2 regions of the Lysobacter sp. ESA13C genome follow, and region 1 is predicted to be linked to the other one. Evidence: riboswitches for the same ligand, from Rfam matches in the RefSeq annotation. Region 1 holds a riboswitch; the other holds the start of a gene.

Region 1 (7,565 bases):
CCGCCGGTGGTGTGCAGCACGCCCTTAGGCTTGCCGGTGCTGCCGGAGGTATAGAGGATGAACAACGGGTCTTCCGCGTTCATGCGCTCGGGCTCGCAGGTTTCCGGCTGGCCTTCGACCACCGCGTCGTACCAGCGGTCGCGCGGCATTTGCATGTCGACCGCGGCACCGGTGTGGCGCACCACCAGCACGGTTTCGACCGAGTTGGTGCCGGGCAGCTTCAGGGCCGCATCGACGTTGGCCTTGAGCGGAATCTTCTTGCTGCCGCGCAGGCCTTCGTCGGCGGTGATGACGAGCTTGCTGGCGCAGTCGGCGACGCGGTCGGCGATCGAGTTCGGGGCGAAGCCGCCGAACACCACCGAGTGGATCGCGCCGACGCGCGCGCAGGCGAGCATCGCCACCACGGCCTCGGGAATCATCGGCAGGTAGATGGTGATGCGGTCGCCCTTCTTGACGCCGAGGTTGCGCAGCGCATTGGCCAGGCGGCACACGCGCGCATGCAGCTCGCGATAGGTGATGTGCTCGGCCGGCAGGTTCGGATCGTCGTGCTCGAACAGCAACGCGGTCTTGTCGCCGCGCTCGGCCAGATGGCGGTCGAGGCAATTGACGCTGGCGTTGAGCTCGCCGTCCTCGTACCAGTGGATGTGGAAGTCGGCCAGATCGAAGCTGACGTTCTTGACCTTGGTCGGCGCCTTGAACCAGTCCAGGCGCTTGGCCACGCCGCCCCAGAACGCGTCGGGGTCGGCGACCGATTCGGCGTAGAGACGTTCGTAGTCTTCGCGCCGGTAGCGCGACTTCGCAGCGAAGTCCGCGTCGGTCGGGTAGACGGTGACGGGGTGAGTCATGAGTGGGGGCTCCGTAAGACGGCTGGGATTCGGGATTGGGGATTCGAGAATCGACCAAGCCATCATCGCAGCTTACGAATCCCGAATCCGCAATCCCCGCCCTCGACCCGTCGGGCTTCCCAGTTTGCCGCATTCATCGCGACCGCCGCTGCGGCACCCATTTAGACCTTGGTCGTAACTTGGTCGTAAATGGAGAACTGAATCGCGCCGTTACGACCAATGGCGAATGGTGAAGCCGTCTCGGCCGCGCGCAGGCTGGCCGCAGCCGCACGTACCGCGCGGCGTTCCTCGGGAGGGAATCATGACGTTCACTAGTGTGCTCACACGCACGGCACCGCGGCGCGCGGCGATGCGACGGCGGCCCCTGGCCGCGGCCTTGCTGGTCGCCCTGGCGCTGCCCGGCCTAGCTTTCGCGCAGACGGCAAAGGAAAAAGAACTCGAAACGCGCGTCGCCGAACTCGAACGCATGGTCCAGCAACTGGTCTCGCAACAGCAGCAGGTGCAGACCCAGGTCACCGAGGTCAAGGCCGCACAGGCCGCCGCGCCGGCCGCGGTCGCGGCGACGCCGGCCAAGCCCGGCATCCAGAGCACGCCGATCTCGACCGCCGGCAACCCCGGCACCCGTTTCAGCTACGGCGGTTTCATCAAGCTCGACGCCTCGGTCACCCAGACCAACGACGGCGACATCGCCGACGGTTCGGTCGGACGCCTGTTCTACGTGCCCAAGGCGATTCCGGTCGGCGGCGCGGCCACCCGCGAAGGCGGCAGCGACACCGACATGGGCGCGAACTTCTCGCGCTTCTGGTTCGCCGCCGACACCGACCTGGAAAGCGGCGACAAGCTCAAGGGCTATCTGGAATTCGACCTCTACGGCGGCGGCAGCACCGCCTTCACCGGCAGCGAGGTCGCCACCAACACTTACGCGCTGACGCTGCGCCAGGCCTACGTGACCTGGAACAAGTGGATGGCCGGCCAGGCCTGGTCGAACTTCCAGGACACCGCGGCGTTGCCGGACACGGTCGACTTCCTCGGCCCCACCGAGGGCACGGTGTTCGTGCGCCAGGCGCAATTGCGCTACACCAGCGGCCCGTGGTCGTTCTCGATCGAGAACCCGGAAACCGTGTACACGCCGTTCCGCGGCAACATGGCCCAGGTCGCCGGCGACGACGGCGCGGTGCCGGACGTGACCGCGCGCTACACCGCCAAGGGCGATTGGGGCCACTTCAGCGTCGGCGCGCTCGCCCGCCAGCTCAAGTACCAGTCCGGTCGCATCAACGACAGCAACACCGGCTACGGCCTGAGCCTGTCGGGCAAGTGGAACCTCGGCGCCAAGGACGATCTGCGCTACATGGTCACCACCGGCAGCGGCATCGGGCGCTACGTCGGCCTGGCGCTCAACAACGACGCCGTGCTCGACGCCAGCGGCGACCTGGAAAACATCGACCTGGTCTCGGGCTTCGTCGGCTGGCGCCACGCGTTCACCCCGAAGCTGCGCGGCAACCTGTTCTATTCGCGCGCCGAGTACGACAACAAGACCGCATTGACCGGCCTGGGCATCACCAAGTCGGCGCAATCGGCCCACATCAACCTGATCTATACCCCGATCCCGAAACTCGACCTGGGTGCCGAGTACATCTGGGGCCAGCGCGAGATCGAAAGCGGCGACCGCGGCGAGATCAACCGCCTGCAGACCCACGTCAAGTACAGCTTCTGATCGGAAAGTCGCGACAGCAGTATAGAAAGAATCGCCCCGGCGGGTCCCGGCCCGCTCCTCTCCACTGTTCGGGGGAACAGACATGTCCAGCATCACCGCAAACGCAGCGCCGCAAAGCACGCCGCTGACCAAGGACCACAAGAAGGTCATCTTCGCCTCCAGCCTCGGCACCGTGTTCGAGTGGTACGACTTCTACCTCTACGGTTCGCTCGCCGTGATCATCGGCAAGCAGTTCTTCGGCGGTTTGAACGAGACCAGCCAATTCATCTTCGCCCTGCTCGCCTTCGCCGCCGGTTTCGCGGTGCGGCCGTTCGGCGCGCTGGTGTTCGGCCGCCTCGGCGACATGATCGGACGCAAGTACACCTTCCTGGTCACCATCGTGATCATGGGCCTGGCGACCTTCCTGGTCGGCATCCTGCCCAGTTACGCCACCCTGGGCATCGCAGCGCCGGTCATCCTGATCACCTTGCGGCTGTTGCAGGGCCTGGCGCTCGGCGGCGAGTACGGCGGCGCGGCGACCTACGTCGCCGAGCATGCGCCCAACGGCAAGCGCGGCCTGTACACCAGCTTCATCCAGACCACCGCAACGCTCGGTCTGTTCCTGTCGCTGCTGGTGATCTGGGCCTGCCGCAATTACCTCGGCAAGGAAGATTTCGAGTCCTGGGGCTGGCGCATCCCGTTCTGGTTCTCGGTGATCCTGCTCGGCGTGTCGGTGTGGATCCGCATGCAATTGGCCGAATCGCCGCTGTTCCAGCAGATGAAGGCCGAAGGCAAGACCTCCAAGGCGCCGATCACCGAGAGCTTCTTCTCCAAGAACGGCAAGATCGCCCTGTTCGCCCTGCTCGGCGCCACCGCCGGCCAGGCCGTGGTCTGGTACGGCGGCCAGTTCTACTCGCTGTTCTTCCTCACCAAGACCCTCGGCATGGACCCGAACCAGGCCGATATCTTCATCGCGATCGCCCTGGCCCTGGCCACCGGCGGCTTCATCTTCTTCGGCTGGCTGTCGGACAAGATCGGCCGCAAGAAGATCGTGCTGGCCGGCTGCCTGATCGCGGTGTTCACCTACTTCCCGGTGTTCAAGGCGCTCACCCATAACGTCAACCCGGCGCTGGAAGCCGCGGTCGCCGCCTCGCCGGTCACCGTCACCGCCGATCCGGATCGTTGCGCGTTCCAGTTCGACCCGGTCGGCAAGGCGACCTTCAAGCAGTCCTGCGACATCATCAAGTCGGCGCTGGCCAAGAAGGGCATTCCCTACGTCAACGCGGCCGGCCCGGCCGGCAGCGTCGCCACGGTCAGCATCGGCGGCGCCAGCCTGAGCAGCTTCGAAGGCGAATCGCTCGACGGCGCCGCCTTCAAGACGCAGTCGGAAGCCTTCGGCAAGCAATTGAGCGAAGCGCTGCAGACCGCGGGCTATCCGGCCAAGGCCGACCCGGCGCAGATCAACAAGCCGATGGTGATCGCGCTGCTGACCTTCCTGGTGCTGCTGGTGACGATGGTCTACGGCCCGATCGCCGCCTGGCTGGTCGAGTTGTTCCCGACCCGCATCCGCTACACCTCGATGTCGCTGCCGTACCACATCGGCAACGGCTGGTTCGGCGGCTTCCTGCCGTTCACCGCGTTCGCCATCGTCGCCGCCACCGGCAACATCTACAGCGGCCTGTGGTATCCGATCATCGTCGCCGCCATGACGGTGGTGATCGGCGCCTTGTTCCTGCCGGAAACCAAGGACCGCGACATCACTGCATAACGTCTCCGCCCGCTAGCGCTGCAACGACGACGCCGGCCTCGCGCCGGCGTCGTCTTTTGCGCTGCCGCCCTGCGCTGCGGGTTCGCGGCTTGACAGGGTTTTGCGCCGCGACCAACACTCGGCCGCTGCTTGCTCGCGCAAAGCCGACCGCCGCCGCCTTCTTGCCGGAACCGATGCCGATGGAATCCCTTGCCGCCCTGCTCGCCGACGTTCGCGCGTGCAGGCTGTGCGCCGCGCATCTGCCCGATGGCCCGCGGCCGGTGCTGCAGATGAGCGCGCAGTCGCGCATCCTGATCGCCGGACAGGCGCCCGGCCGCAAGGTGCATGCGAGCGGCCTGCCCTTCGACGACGCCAGCGGCGAACGCCTGCGCGCCTGGCTCGGTCTGGATCGCGAACGCTTCTACGACGCTGACCAGGTGGCGATCCTGCCGATGGGCTTCTGCTATCCCGGCACCACGAAGTCCGGCGACCTGCCGCCGCGGCCCGAGTGCGCGCCGGCCTGGCGCCGGCGTCTGCTGGCGCAGTTCCAGCGGCTGCGCCTGACCCTGGTCATCGGCCAGTACGCGCAGGCCTATCACCTGCCCGACGCCGGCGACACGTTGACCGCCGCGGTCGCGTCCTGGCGCGAGCGCTGGCCGCATACGGTGGCGCTGCCGCATCCGAGCCCGCGCAACAATCTCTGGCTCAAGCGCAACCCCTGGTTCGAACGCGAGCTGGTGCCGGCCATCCGCGAACGGGTCGCGCAGGCGCTGTCCGAAGACGCTTGAGCGAGCTCTGCAGCGCAGGCTGCGCCGACGCTCACTGATAAACGAACTTCGGCATCTCCCACTCGTAGCGGATCGCCAACAGGCGCAGGGCGAAGCCGCCGCCGAGGCAGAGCAGCACGCTCAGGTTCTCGGCGACGCCGAAGCGCAGCATCGCCAGATAGGCCACGCCGGTCAGCAGCGAAATCACCGCGTACAACTCGCGCTGGAACACCAGCGGGATCTCGTTGCACAGCACGTCGCGCAACACGCCGCCGAACGCGCCGGTCAACATGCCGGCGATGACGACGATGACCGGCGCGTGCCCGCCTTCGCGCGCGACCGAACAGCCGATCAGGGTGAAGGCGATCAGGCCGAGCGCATCCAGCCAGAGGAAGGCGCGGCGCAAGCGGTGCAGTTTCTTGGCCAGGAAGGTCGCGGCGATCGCCGCGCCGATGGTGTAGCCCAGGTACTCGGGATGCCGCACCCAACCGAGCGGGTAGTGGCCGAGCACGATGTCGCGCAGCGAGCCGCCACCGAGCGCGGTGACGCTGGCGATGATGACGACGCCGAACAGGTCCATGCGCCGCTTGCCGGCGGCGAGCGCGCCGGTCATGGCTTCGGCGCTGATGGCGATGAGATAGATCAGTTGCAGCAACACGGCGGTTCTCCGTCGGGCGGGCACGAATGAACCGCGGCCGGGCACGAAGACGCGAGCGCGCCGCTGCGATGAGGACGCGGCCGGGCGGCACGGCAAGCGCAGGCGCGGCCGTGAGCCGCATGCGCTTGCCTGTCTCCGTGGCCCGAAGGCCGCGGTGCCGCTCCCGCTGTCCTTTTACCTGAGAGTTTGGGCGGCGCGCTGTCGCGACAGCGGCCGCTTGCCCCTTCGGTGGGCCGCGTCGCGGCCTCTCTCCAGATCGGCGTGTTCGTTGCAGTGTTCCGGCCGATGAAGGGCCGAGCCTGAGCGATTATGGGAGCCTGCGCCTTCGGCGGGCAGCGGCCTTCGGCCGGCGCCACTCTTCTGCAACGGGGGCATGGTAGCAGTTGGGTGGCGCATCCGGAGCCGGGGCTCATCGGTAGCGCCGATGTTTGCGGGATCGCGGTCGCGGCTTGCGACCGAAGGAAATCCCCGTGGGCCTACCCTTGAAGCGGCGTCGCTCTTGGGTAGGAGCGGCGTCGCTCTTGAGTAGGACCGGCGCGAGCCGCGACCACGCAATGGCATCGACGACGCCACCGGCCGTAAGACGATGGCGTCGCGCCGCTGCCCCAAACTACTCCGCATCTGCCGGCCGCTCGTCCGCCAAGGCCTCGACCATCGACTGCTCCAGCGACCGCTGCGGGTCGGCGCGGATCGCATCGAGCTCGTCGGCCGGCCAATCACGACGCAGGCGCCCGTCCATCAGCAACAGCGCGCGGCTGATGAAGCGCTCGGCGACGTCGAGCGAATGGGTCGCCAGCAACACGGCGGTGCCGCGATCGAGAGCTAGCTGCTGCAGATGGCGTTTGAGCGCGTAGGCGCTGAGCGGGTCGAGGCCGTTGAGCGGTTCGTCGAGCACCAGCAAGGGCGGCTCGCCGAGCAGACCCAGCGCGATCGCCAGTTTCTGGCGGGTGCCGAGCGAGTATTGGCCGATGCGGCGATCCAGCATCGGCGCCAGCGCCAGGGTCTCGGCGAGGGCCAGCGTCGGCGCGGGAATTTCGCTGAGCTCGCGCGTACCGGCGAACAGACGCAGGCATTCGCGACCGGTCAACAACGGCGGCAGACGCGCCGGGTCGACTGCGAAGCCGAGCAGGCGCCGCGCCTGCAGCGGTGCGCGGGCGAGGTCGTGGCCGCCGATCAACACGCGCCCCGCGCTCGCCCGCTGCAGCCCGGCCAGGCAATGCAGCAGGGTGGTCTTGCCGGAACCGTTCGGACCGATCAGCGCGGCGAACTCGCCGGCCTGCAAGCGCAGATCGATGCCGTGCAGCACCGCGTGCTCGTCGTAGCGGTGCTGCAGGCCTTCGAGTTCGAGCAGGACGGTCATCGCGACAAAGGCCGGTGAAGGAGGGGACGCAGCGCAAGCAGCGCCGGCCATGAAAGGATGAGCAGGATCGCGAGCAATACCGGCGCAGCACGCCAGGTCAGCGACAACAACGCAGCGCCGACGCTCGCGAATGCCAGGGCGCAGAGCAAGGCGAAGGCCGGATACCGCCAGGCCGCCTGAGCCAGCCGATGCGGCGCGCGCGGTGTGCTCGCCAGCAGGGCGTCGGCATCGAGCGTCGCGGCGACGCAGGCCTGCAGGATCAGACTGAACCAGGCCAGCGCGATGGCGATCAGCAACACGCCGATGCCGCTGCTCGCGCCGGTCGAACTCGGCAGGCCGAACAGCACCGCGCCGATCATCCAGGCGTGACCGCCGCGACGCCAGCGCAACACGCCTTCGCGCCGTTGCCAGTCGCTGAGGTGCGGCAGCCGCGCGTCGTCGAGCCAGACCAGGCCGAACACCGGCAGGCGCGCGCCTTCGCGCAAACGCTGCGCC
Region 2 (7,565 bases), on a different contig from region 1:
CTGCTCGAAACCCTGCAGCCTTTGAGTTCGGCAACGCTCAAGCGCGGCGACAAGTTCGGGCTGCGGCTGGCGCAAGCGCTGAGCGTCGACGGCACGCTCGTGCTGCCGGCCGGTACCACCGGCGTGGGCGAGGTGATCCATGCCGAGCGTTCGCGCAGCGGCGGCAAGCCGGGCGAGTTGTTGCTCGCCGCGCGCTATCTCGAAGCCGACGGCCGGCAGATCCCACTGCGCAGCTTCCGCCTCGGCTCGGCCGGTGTCGACAAGTCGGGCCAGGTCATCGGCCTGGCCATCGCCGTCGGCGTGTTCGCGATGTTCATACGCGGCGGCGAGATCCAGATCCCTCCGTATACCCAGGCCCAGGCGCGCATCGCACAGGACGTCGAGCTGACGCCGGCTGCCGCGGCGCCGGAGCAGGCTCAGGCCCCTGCGCCTGTCGTCACCACTGAACCACCCGTCACCACCCAAACTGGGGAAGCTGTCCAATGAAGTCGATGTCGTCGCGTGTCCTGTTGATTGCTCTGTTGTTGCCGGTGTCGGCCTTCGCCACCGGCGGTTCGCTGGCCTGGAACGGCAAGGCGCCTTCCGATCCGGCCAAGCAGCTCCCGAATGCCGAAGCGAGCGCTTCGGCGGAAACCAAGAGCGAAGCCGGCGCCGCACCCGCGGTCGAAGGCAGCGCGGCGGCGACGGCGGCACCGGCGGCCGCGCCGAGTGCGGCCGCGACTGCGTCGGCGTCGGCGTCGGCCAGCGCGAAGCCGGCGGCGGCCAGCAGTGGTCTGATCGCCGCACCGCCCGCAGGCAAGGGTCAGATCGTGTTCTTCCGTCCGGCCAAGTTCGTCGGCGGCGCGGTCGGCTACAAGGTGCGCGAAGGCGCGGTCGAGCTGGGCAAGCTGCGCAGCGGCAAGTACTTCGTCGTCGCGGTCGAGCCGGGCGCGCACGAGTACACCGTGCATTCGGAAGCCAAGGACATCCTCAACATGGAAGTCGAAGCCGGCGAAACCTATTACGTGAAGGGCACGATCACGATCGGCATCTTGGCCGGGCGTCCGAACCTGTCGCCGTCGACGGTCGCGGAGTTCGACGAGATCGCCGGCAAGCTCAAGCTCGCCAAGTAAGGGCAGGACGCGGCGAACGCATCGCGCCGCCGTAGTCGCAACCGCTCAAAAAAAGGCCCCGCATTCGCGGGGCCTTTCGTTTTATCGCTTCAGTGCAACCCAGCCGGGGCTCAGGCCTCGACCTCTTCCTTGTAAGCATCGATCGGGATGCAGGCGCACATGACGTTCTTGTCGCCGTAGACGTTGTCCACGCGCGACACCGGCGGCCAGTACTTCTGCAGGCGCAGGGTCGGCAACGGGAACGCGGCCAGCTCGCGCGGGTAGGCACGGGTCCACTCGCTCGCGGTGACCTGCGAGGCGGTGTGCGGGGCGTGCTTGAGCGGGTTGTCCTCGCGGTCCAGGCGGCCGTCCTCGACCGCGCGGATTTCGTCGCGGATCTGGATCATCGCGTCGATGAAGCGGTCGAGTTCGTGCTGCGATTCGCTCTCGGTCGGCTCGACCATCAGCGTGCCGGCGACCGGGAAGCTCAGGGTCGGGGCGTGGAAGCCGAAGTCGATCAGGCGCTTGGCCACGTCCTCGGCGCTGACGCCGGTGGCGTCCTTGATCGGGCGCAGGTCGAGGATGCACTCGTGCGCGACCAGGCCGTTGCGGCCGGTGTACAGCGTTTCGTAGTGCGGGGCGAGGCGCTTGGCGATGTAGTTGGCGTTGAGCAGCGCCACTTGCGTGGCCTTGCGCAGGCCGGCAGTGCCCATCAGGGTGACGTACATCCACGAGATCGGCAGGATGCTCGCCGAGCCGAAGCTCGCCGCACTGACCATGCCGACGATGCCTTCGCCGTCGACGGTCTTCGGCAGGAACGGTGCCAGGTGCGATTTGACCGCGCAGGGGCCGACGCCGGGACCGCCGCCGCCGTGCGGGATGCAGAAGGTCTTGTGCAGGTTCAGATGGGAGACGTCCGAGCCCCACTTGCCGGGCTTGGCCACGCCGACCAGGGCGTTCATGTTGGCGCCGTCGGTGTACACCTGGCCGCCGTGCTTGTGGATGATCTCGCAGATCTCGACCACTTCCTCCTCGAACACGCCGTGCGTGGACGGGTAGGTCATCATGATCGCGGCGAGACGGTCGCTGTACTTCTCGGCGGCGCGGCGGATGTCGTCGACGTCGACGTTGCCGTTGCTGTCGGTCTTGGTCACCACCACGGTCATGCCGCACATCTGCGCCGAGGCCGGGTTGGTGCCGTGCGCGGAGTCGGGGATCAGGCAGATGTCGCGATGGCCTTCGCCGCGCGAGCGGTGATAGGCGCGGATCGCCAGCAGACCGGCGTATTCGCCCTGGGCGCCGGAGTTCGGCTGCAGGCTGACCGCGTCGTAGCCGGTGCACTCGACCAGCATCGCCTCGAGCTCGTCGATCAGCTGGGTGTAGCCGGTGGTCTGGTCGGCCGGGGCGAGCGGATGGATGTTGCCGAACTCGGGCCAGGTCACCGGGATCATCTCGGCAGTGGCATTGAGCTTCATCGTGCACGAGCCCAGCGGGATCATCGTGCGATCCATCGCCAGGTCCTTGTCGGCCAGCGAGCGCATGTAGCGCAGCAGTTCGTGTTCGCTGTGGTGGGTGTTGAACACCGGGTGCTGCAGGAACGAGGAAGTACGCACCAGCGCGGCCGGGATCGCGTCGACGGCTTCGCGGTCGAGCGCGTCGATGTCGAGCTGCACGCCGAACGCGCCGGCCAGGGCGACGAGTTCGTCGCGGGTCACGGTTTCGTCGAGGCTGATGCTGAGGCTGCCGGCATCGATCTCGCGCAGGTTGATGTTGGCTGCGCGGGCCTTGGCGTGGATCGCGTTCGCGTCGATGCCGCTGACGTGCAGGGTGTCGAAGAAGCCGCTGCCGACGGCGATGCCGGCCTTGCCGAGTGCGGCGGCGAGGATCGTGGCCTGGCGGTGGACGCGGCGGGCGATGCGGGTCAGGCCATCGGGGCCGTGGTAGACGGCGTACATGCTCGCCATCACCGCCAGCAGCACCTGAGCGGTACAGATGTTGCTGGTCGCCTTCTCGCGGCGGATGTGCTGCTCGCGGGTCTGCAGGGTCAGGCGGTAGGCGGGCTTGCCGTCGGTGTCGACCGAGACGCCGATCAGACGGCCGGGCATCGAGCGCTTGTAGGCGTCGCGGCAGGCCATGAAGCCAGCGTGCGGGCCGCCGAAACCGAACGGCACGCCGAAGCGCTGGGTGTTGCCGACGACGATGTCGGCGCCCCATTCGCCCGGTGCCTTGAGCAGGGTCAGCGCGAGCAGGTCGCTGGCCACGGCGACGATGCCGCCGCGCGCGTGCACGGCGTCGGCGACGCCCTGGTAATCCTTGACCGCGCCGAAGGTGTCCGGGTACTGCAGCAGGGCGCCGAAGGCGTCGACCGTCGCCGCCTCGGCGTCGTCGCCGATGTGCAGTTCGATCGCCAGCGGTTCGGCGCGGGTGCGCAGCACTTCCAGGGTCTGCGGGTGGATGTTCCTGGAGACGAAGAAGGTGTCCGACTTGGACTTGGCCGAACGCTTGGCCAGGGTCATCGCCTCGGCGGCGGCGGTGCCTTCGTCGAGCAGCGAGGCGTTGGCGATCTCCATTCCGGTGAGGTCGGCGACCATGGTCTGGAAGTTGATCAGCGCCTCCATGCGGCCCTGCGAGATCTCCGCCTGATAGGGCGTATAGGCCGTGTACCAGGCCGGGTTCTCGAGGATGTTGCGCAGGATGACGTTCGGGGTGTGGGTGCCGTAGTAGCCGCGGCCGATGAAGCTGCGGAACACCTGGTTCTTGGTGGCGATGGCGCGGATCTTGGCCAGCGCTTCGACTTCGCTGATCGCGGCCGGCAGGGCCAGCGGCTGGGTCGACTTGATCGAGCCGGGGACGATGGCGTCGGTCAGGGCTTCGAGCGAGTCGTAGCCGACCTGCTCCAACATGTGGCCGATCTCGGCGTCGTTGGGGCCGATGTGGCGCTCGATGAAGGCGTCGTGGTGCTCGAGGTCGCGCAAGGAAGTTGCGCTGTTGGCGGCTGGGCTCATGGCAGGGGCGTCCGAAGGCAGCGTGCGGTGCCGCACGCGAGGCGCCCCTCTGTCCTTTTGCCTGAGAGTTTAAAAGCGTGCTGCGGTCAGGCAGCTAGGGGAGGGGATGGCCCGGGGGCCGCTCCTGTCCGCGCTCGCTTCGTGCCCCTTCGGCGCCGGTTCTGCCCCGCTGTCTCAGCGTACGCAGGCGGTCTCTCCAGAGTTTTGTACACGCGGCGGTATGGGGCCTGAGCGATTACGGGCGTTGCGCCTTCGGCAGCGGTCTGGCTGGGGGGCCGGGCCGCTTCTCCCACCGGGTGTTTCAAGCCGCGATTATAGCCGCAGCGGCGGCTTCGGGGCGACGTTGCCGGGGCTGGCGGCAGCCGGCTTCATCCCGGGTTTCGACGCCGCGACCCGGTTCAGGAAGGCCGATTCGCCGTAACATGGTCGCGGTCCCTTCCGGAGCTTCCTGCATGGACCGTCCCCCGTTCCAACTGCTGCAACTCGATCACGTGGTGCTGCGCGTACGCGACACCGAGGCGATGATCGCTTTCTATTGCGACGTACTGGGCTGCCGGCTGGAACGGCGCCAGGACGCGATCGGCCTGGTGCAGCTGCGCGCCGGCCTGTCCCTGATCGACCTGGTCGACGTCCAGGGCAAGCTCGGCCGCCTCGGCGGCGCGCCGGCCGGGGCCGAGGCCCGCAACATGGATCACCTGTGCTTGCGCGCCGAGCCCTTCGACCGCGAGGCGATCGTCGCCCACCTGCAGGCGCACGGCGTGCGCATCGGCGACTTCGGCTCGCGCTACGGCGCCGAGGGCGAGGGCCCGTCGCAGTACCTGTTCGATCCCGAAGGCAATGTGGTCGAACTCAAGGGCCCGCCCGACGAGGTGCCGATCGACACTCACGCCGCTCACGCTCCCAGCTGAGGCCCCGAGCCGACGCTCTCCGATTGGTGACCTCCGATTAATACCTCCGCACCCGATCCTGCTCCGGCCACGAAGACCTTGTCGATCCGCCGGCTGGCCTTGCTGCTCGGCGGCCTGGCGATGTTCGGGCCGTTCTCGATCGACACGATTTTCCCGGCGTTCCCGGTCATGGGCGCCGAGCTGGGCGCCGACAAGCTGGCGATGCAGCAGACCATCAGCGTCTATCTGATCGCCTATGCGCTCATGAGCATCGTCCACGGGCCCTTGTCGGACACGATCGGGCGCCGCCGCGTGATCATCGGCGGGCTCAGCGTGTTCACGCTGGCGTCGGTGGGCTGTGCGCTGTCGACGGATCTGTCGACCTTGCTGTTCTTCCGCGCGGTGCAGGGGCTTTCGGCGGGTGTCGGACTGATCGTCGGGCGCGCGGTGATCCGCGACGTACTGCACGGCGACGATGCCCAGCGCCTGATGAGCCAGGTGACGATGATCTTCGGCGTGGCGCCGGCGATCGCGCCGATCATCGGCGGCTGGATCCTCGGCTGGGCGCACTGGCCGGCGATCTTCTGGTTCCTGGTCGGCTTCTCGCTGCTGTTGCTGGGCTCGACCGTCTTCCTGCTGCCGGAAACGCATCCGCCGCAGGCGCGCCTGCCGTTGAAGCCCAAGCGCCTGCTGCGCGATTACTTCGCGATCTTCCTCAACCCGCGCTTCCAGCGCCTGACCGCGACCGGCGCGTTCAATTTCGCCGCGCTGTTTTTGTACATCGCCTCGGCGCCGGCGTTCGTGCTCGACATCCTCAAGCTCAACGAACGCCAGTTCGGCTGGTTCTTCGTGCCGACCATCGGCGGCATGGTGCTTGGCTCGTTCGTGTCGGGGCGCTCGGCCGGCAAGATCAGCGGCGACCGCCTGGTGCGCTGGGGTTTCGTGTTCTCCTTCGTCGGTGTGGCGATGAACCTGGGCTACAACCTGTGGACCGACGATCCGCAGATCCCCTGGGCGGTGCTGCCGATGTGCGTGTCGGCGTTCGGCATCGCCCTGGTGTTCCCGATCGTGACCCTGTCGATCCTCGACATGTACCCGCGCCAGCGCGGTTCCGCCTCGTCACTGCAGGCGTTCTCCGGCCTGGTGGTCAACGCGATCATGGCCGGCGTGCTGTCGCCGCTGATCAGCGCCAGCGCGGTGTCGCTGGCGGTCGCGGCCTCGGCGCTGACCGCGGTGGCCTGGCTGTTCTGGCAATGGGAAGCGCGCGTGTCGAAGACCGCATGCGCGAGCCGCGGCGACGAGGCCGCGGCGGTGGAGCCGCAAGAGTCGTTGTGAGGCTTCGGCGTCGCGAGGGGCGCGCCGAGCACGATAAACGGGCCCTGCGTGTCGAGCGCTCGGGTTCCAAATCGAGTCTGGACCGGCGAAGCCGCGCGCCGGTTTCGCCGCGCCTGATTTCTATCGCAAATTAAGATACGGCCGAAAATTCCGTCCAGCGACTTTTTTGCGATGTGCGCTACGTCGTATGTTGCGCCAATGCAGGACCGAGCGTGGCGTGCGTCCTGATTGGTCGATAAGGGACGATCTTCGCTGAATTAAAGTCCGTTGGCCGTGGCCATGACCATTGCGATGTTGATGGCGTGCGCTCCTGCCCAAGCCGATGGCGGCTTCTGGCTGACAGGCGATTTCGATCTGCCTTTCCCAACCGATACCCACCAGCCGATACCCAGCCGACTATTGCGATCTTCGCCATGGCGGACGATGACAGCGCCGTCGTCGGAAGCCGCGACGCGAATCCTTTCGTCTAGGCCCTATTCACGGGACTGAGAACGTTCTTCGCAGAAGCGGTGCCTACGGCTTCCGGATGCGCGCTGGCCGGCCGGGGTTGGTATCGGCGGATGGCTCAGCGGTCGTGCCGGCCGCGATGGTCTGGGCCTCTGCTGCCGCGAGGCCAGGGTCTGGCGCAGCGGACGCTGCGCACGGGAATGTGTGTTTGTCGCGAACGCGCGACTTAGGGATAATCGCCGAAGACAGCGGGGATGTGCTCGTAACGGCGTCTTGCTCCGGGTCGAAAGCCGGAAGCGCACCGTTCGACGTGTCGCCGTACCAGAGCCTGGCGCTTTACTTCAATCGGCAAGGAAATCGTCGTGAAACAAGACCACTGAAAGCGGCGAAGGCCGTGTCTGCGGCGCGATCTCTGGCGCATGCCAGTACCGTGCTTCAGCAGGCAGGGCGTTTCGATGCGCGCGTTCCCGGGACATCCTGCCGACCAGCTCAACGGTGATAGCGCCCGCGGCAGTATGGCCGCCGTCCTGGGGCGTGAATCGATGGGGCATGAATCGACGGGGCATGAATCGAAATGATAGGCGTCTTGAGGCTGGGTGTCTGGCCTCCGGCGATCGAGTGTTGCGACCGCTGAGGCTTGGAATCGCCTCAAGCAGGAACCCAAAGGGAAGGAAGATGAAGATCAGTTTGCTGTCGACTGCTTTGCTGGCAGTTGTGATGTCGAATCCGGCAGTGGCTGCTGCCGATTTCTGGCAGTTTCCAGGAAGCTTGTCCAAAACGGGCTACGTATCCGGCGATGG

Evidence for each region. Region 1 has a riboswitch for glycine ahead of LC490_RS02945 (trimeric intracellular cation channel family protein). Riboswitches for the same ligand answer to the same signal wherever they lie in the genome.
Region 2: linked by a shared signal. The riboswitch ahead of gcvP (aminomethyl-transferring glycine dehydrogenase) and the one ahead of LC490_RS02945 (trimeric intracellular cation channel family protein) in region 1 are both predicted to bind glycine.

What each region holds. Positions count from the first base shown of each region.
Region 1 is NZ_JAHXYK010000001.1:657,110-664,674, reverse strand. Features, by position in the region: gene acs (acetate--CoA ligase) at 1-845, opposite strand, end outside; gene LC490_RS02960 (DcaP family trimeric outer membrane transporter) at 1,147-2,559, shown strand; gene LC490_RS02955 (MFS transporter) at 2,642-4,306, shown strand; gene LC490_RS02950 (uracil-DNA glycosylase family protein) at 4,486-5,073, shown strand; gene LC490_RS02945 (trimeric intracellular cation channel family protein) at 5,105-5,710, opposite strand; glycine riboswitch at 5,869-5,975, opposite strand; glycine riboswitch at 5,976-6,083, opposite strand; gene LC490_RS02940 (ABC transporter ATP-binding protein) at 6,321-7,070, opposite strand; gene LC490_RS02935 (hypothetical protein) at 7,067-7,565, opposite strand, start outside.
Region 2 is NZ_JAHXYK010000005.1:518,595-526,159, forward strand. Features, by position in the region: gene LC490_RS13615 (hypothetical protein) at 1-486, shown strand, start outside; gene LC490_RS13620 (DUF2846 domain-containing protein) at 483-1,112, shown strand; gene gcvP (aminomethyl-transferring glycine dehydrogenase) at 1,223-4,096, opposite strand; glycine riboswitch at 4,136-4,306, opposite strand; gene LC490_RS13630 (VOC family protein) at 4,549-5,004, shown strand; gene LC490_RS13635 (multidrug effflux MFS transporter) at 5,083-6,318, shown strand; gene LC490_RS13640 (autotransporter domain-containing protein) at 7,441-7,565, shown strand, end outside.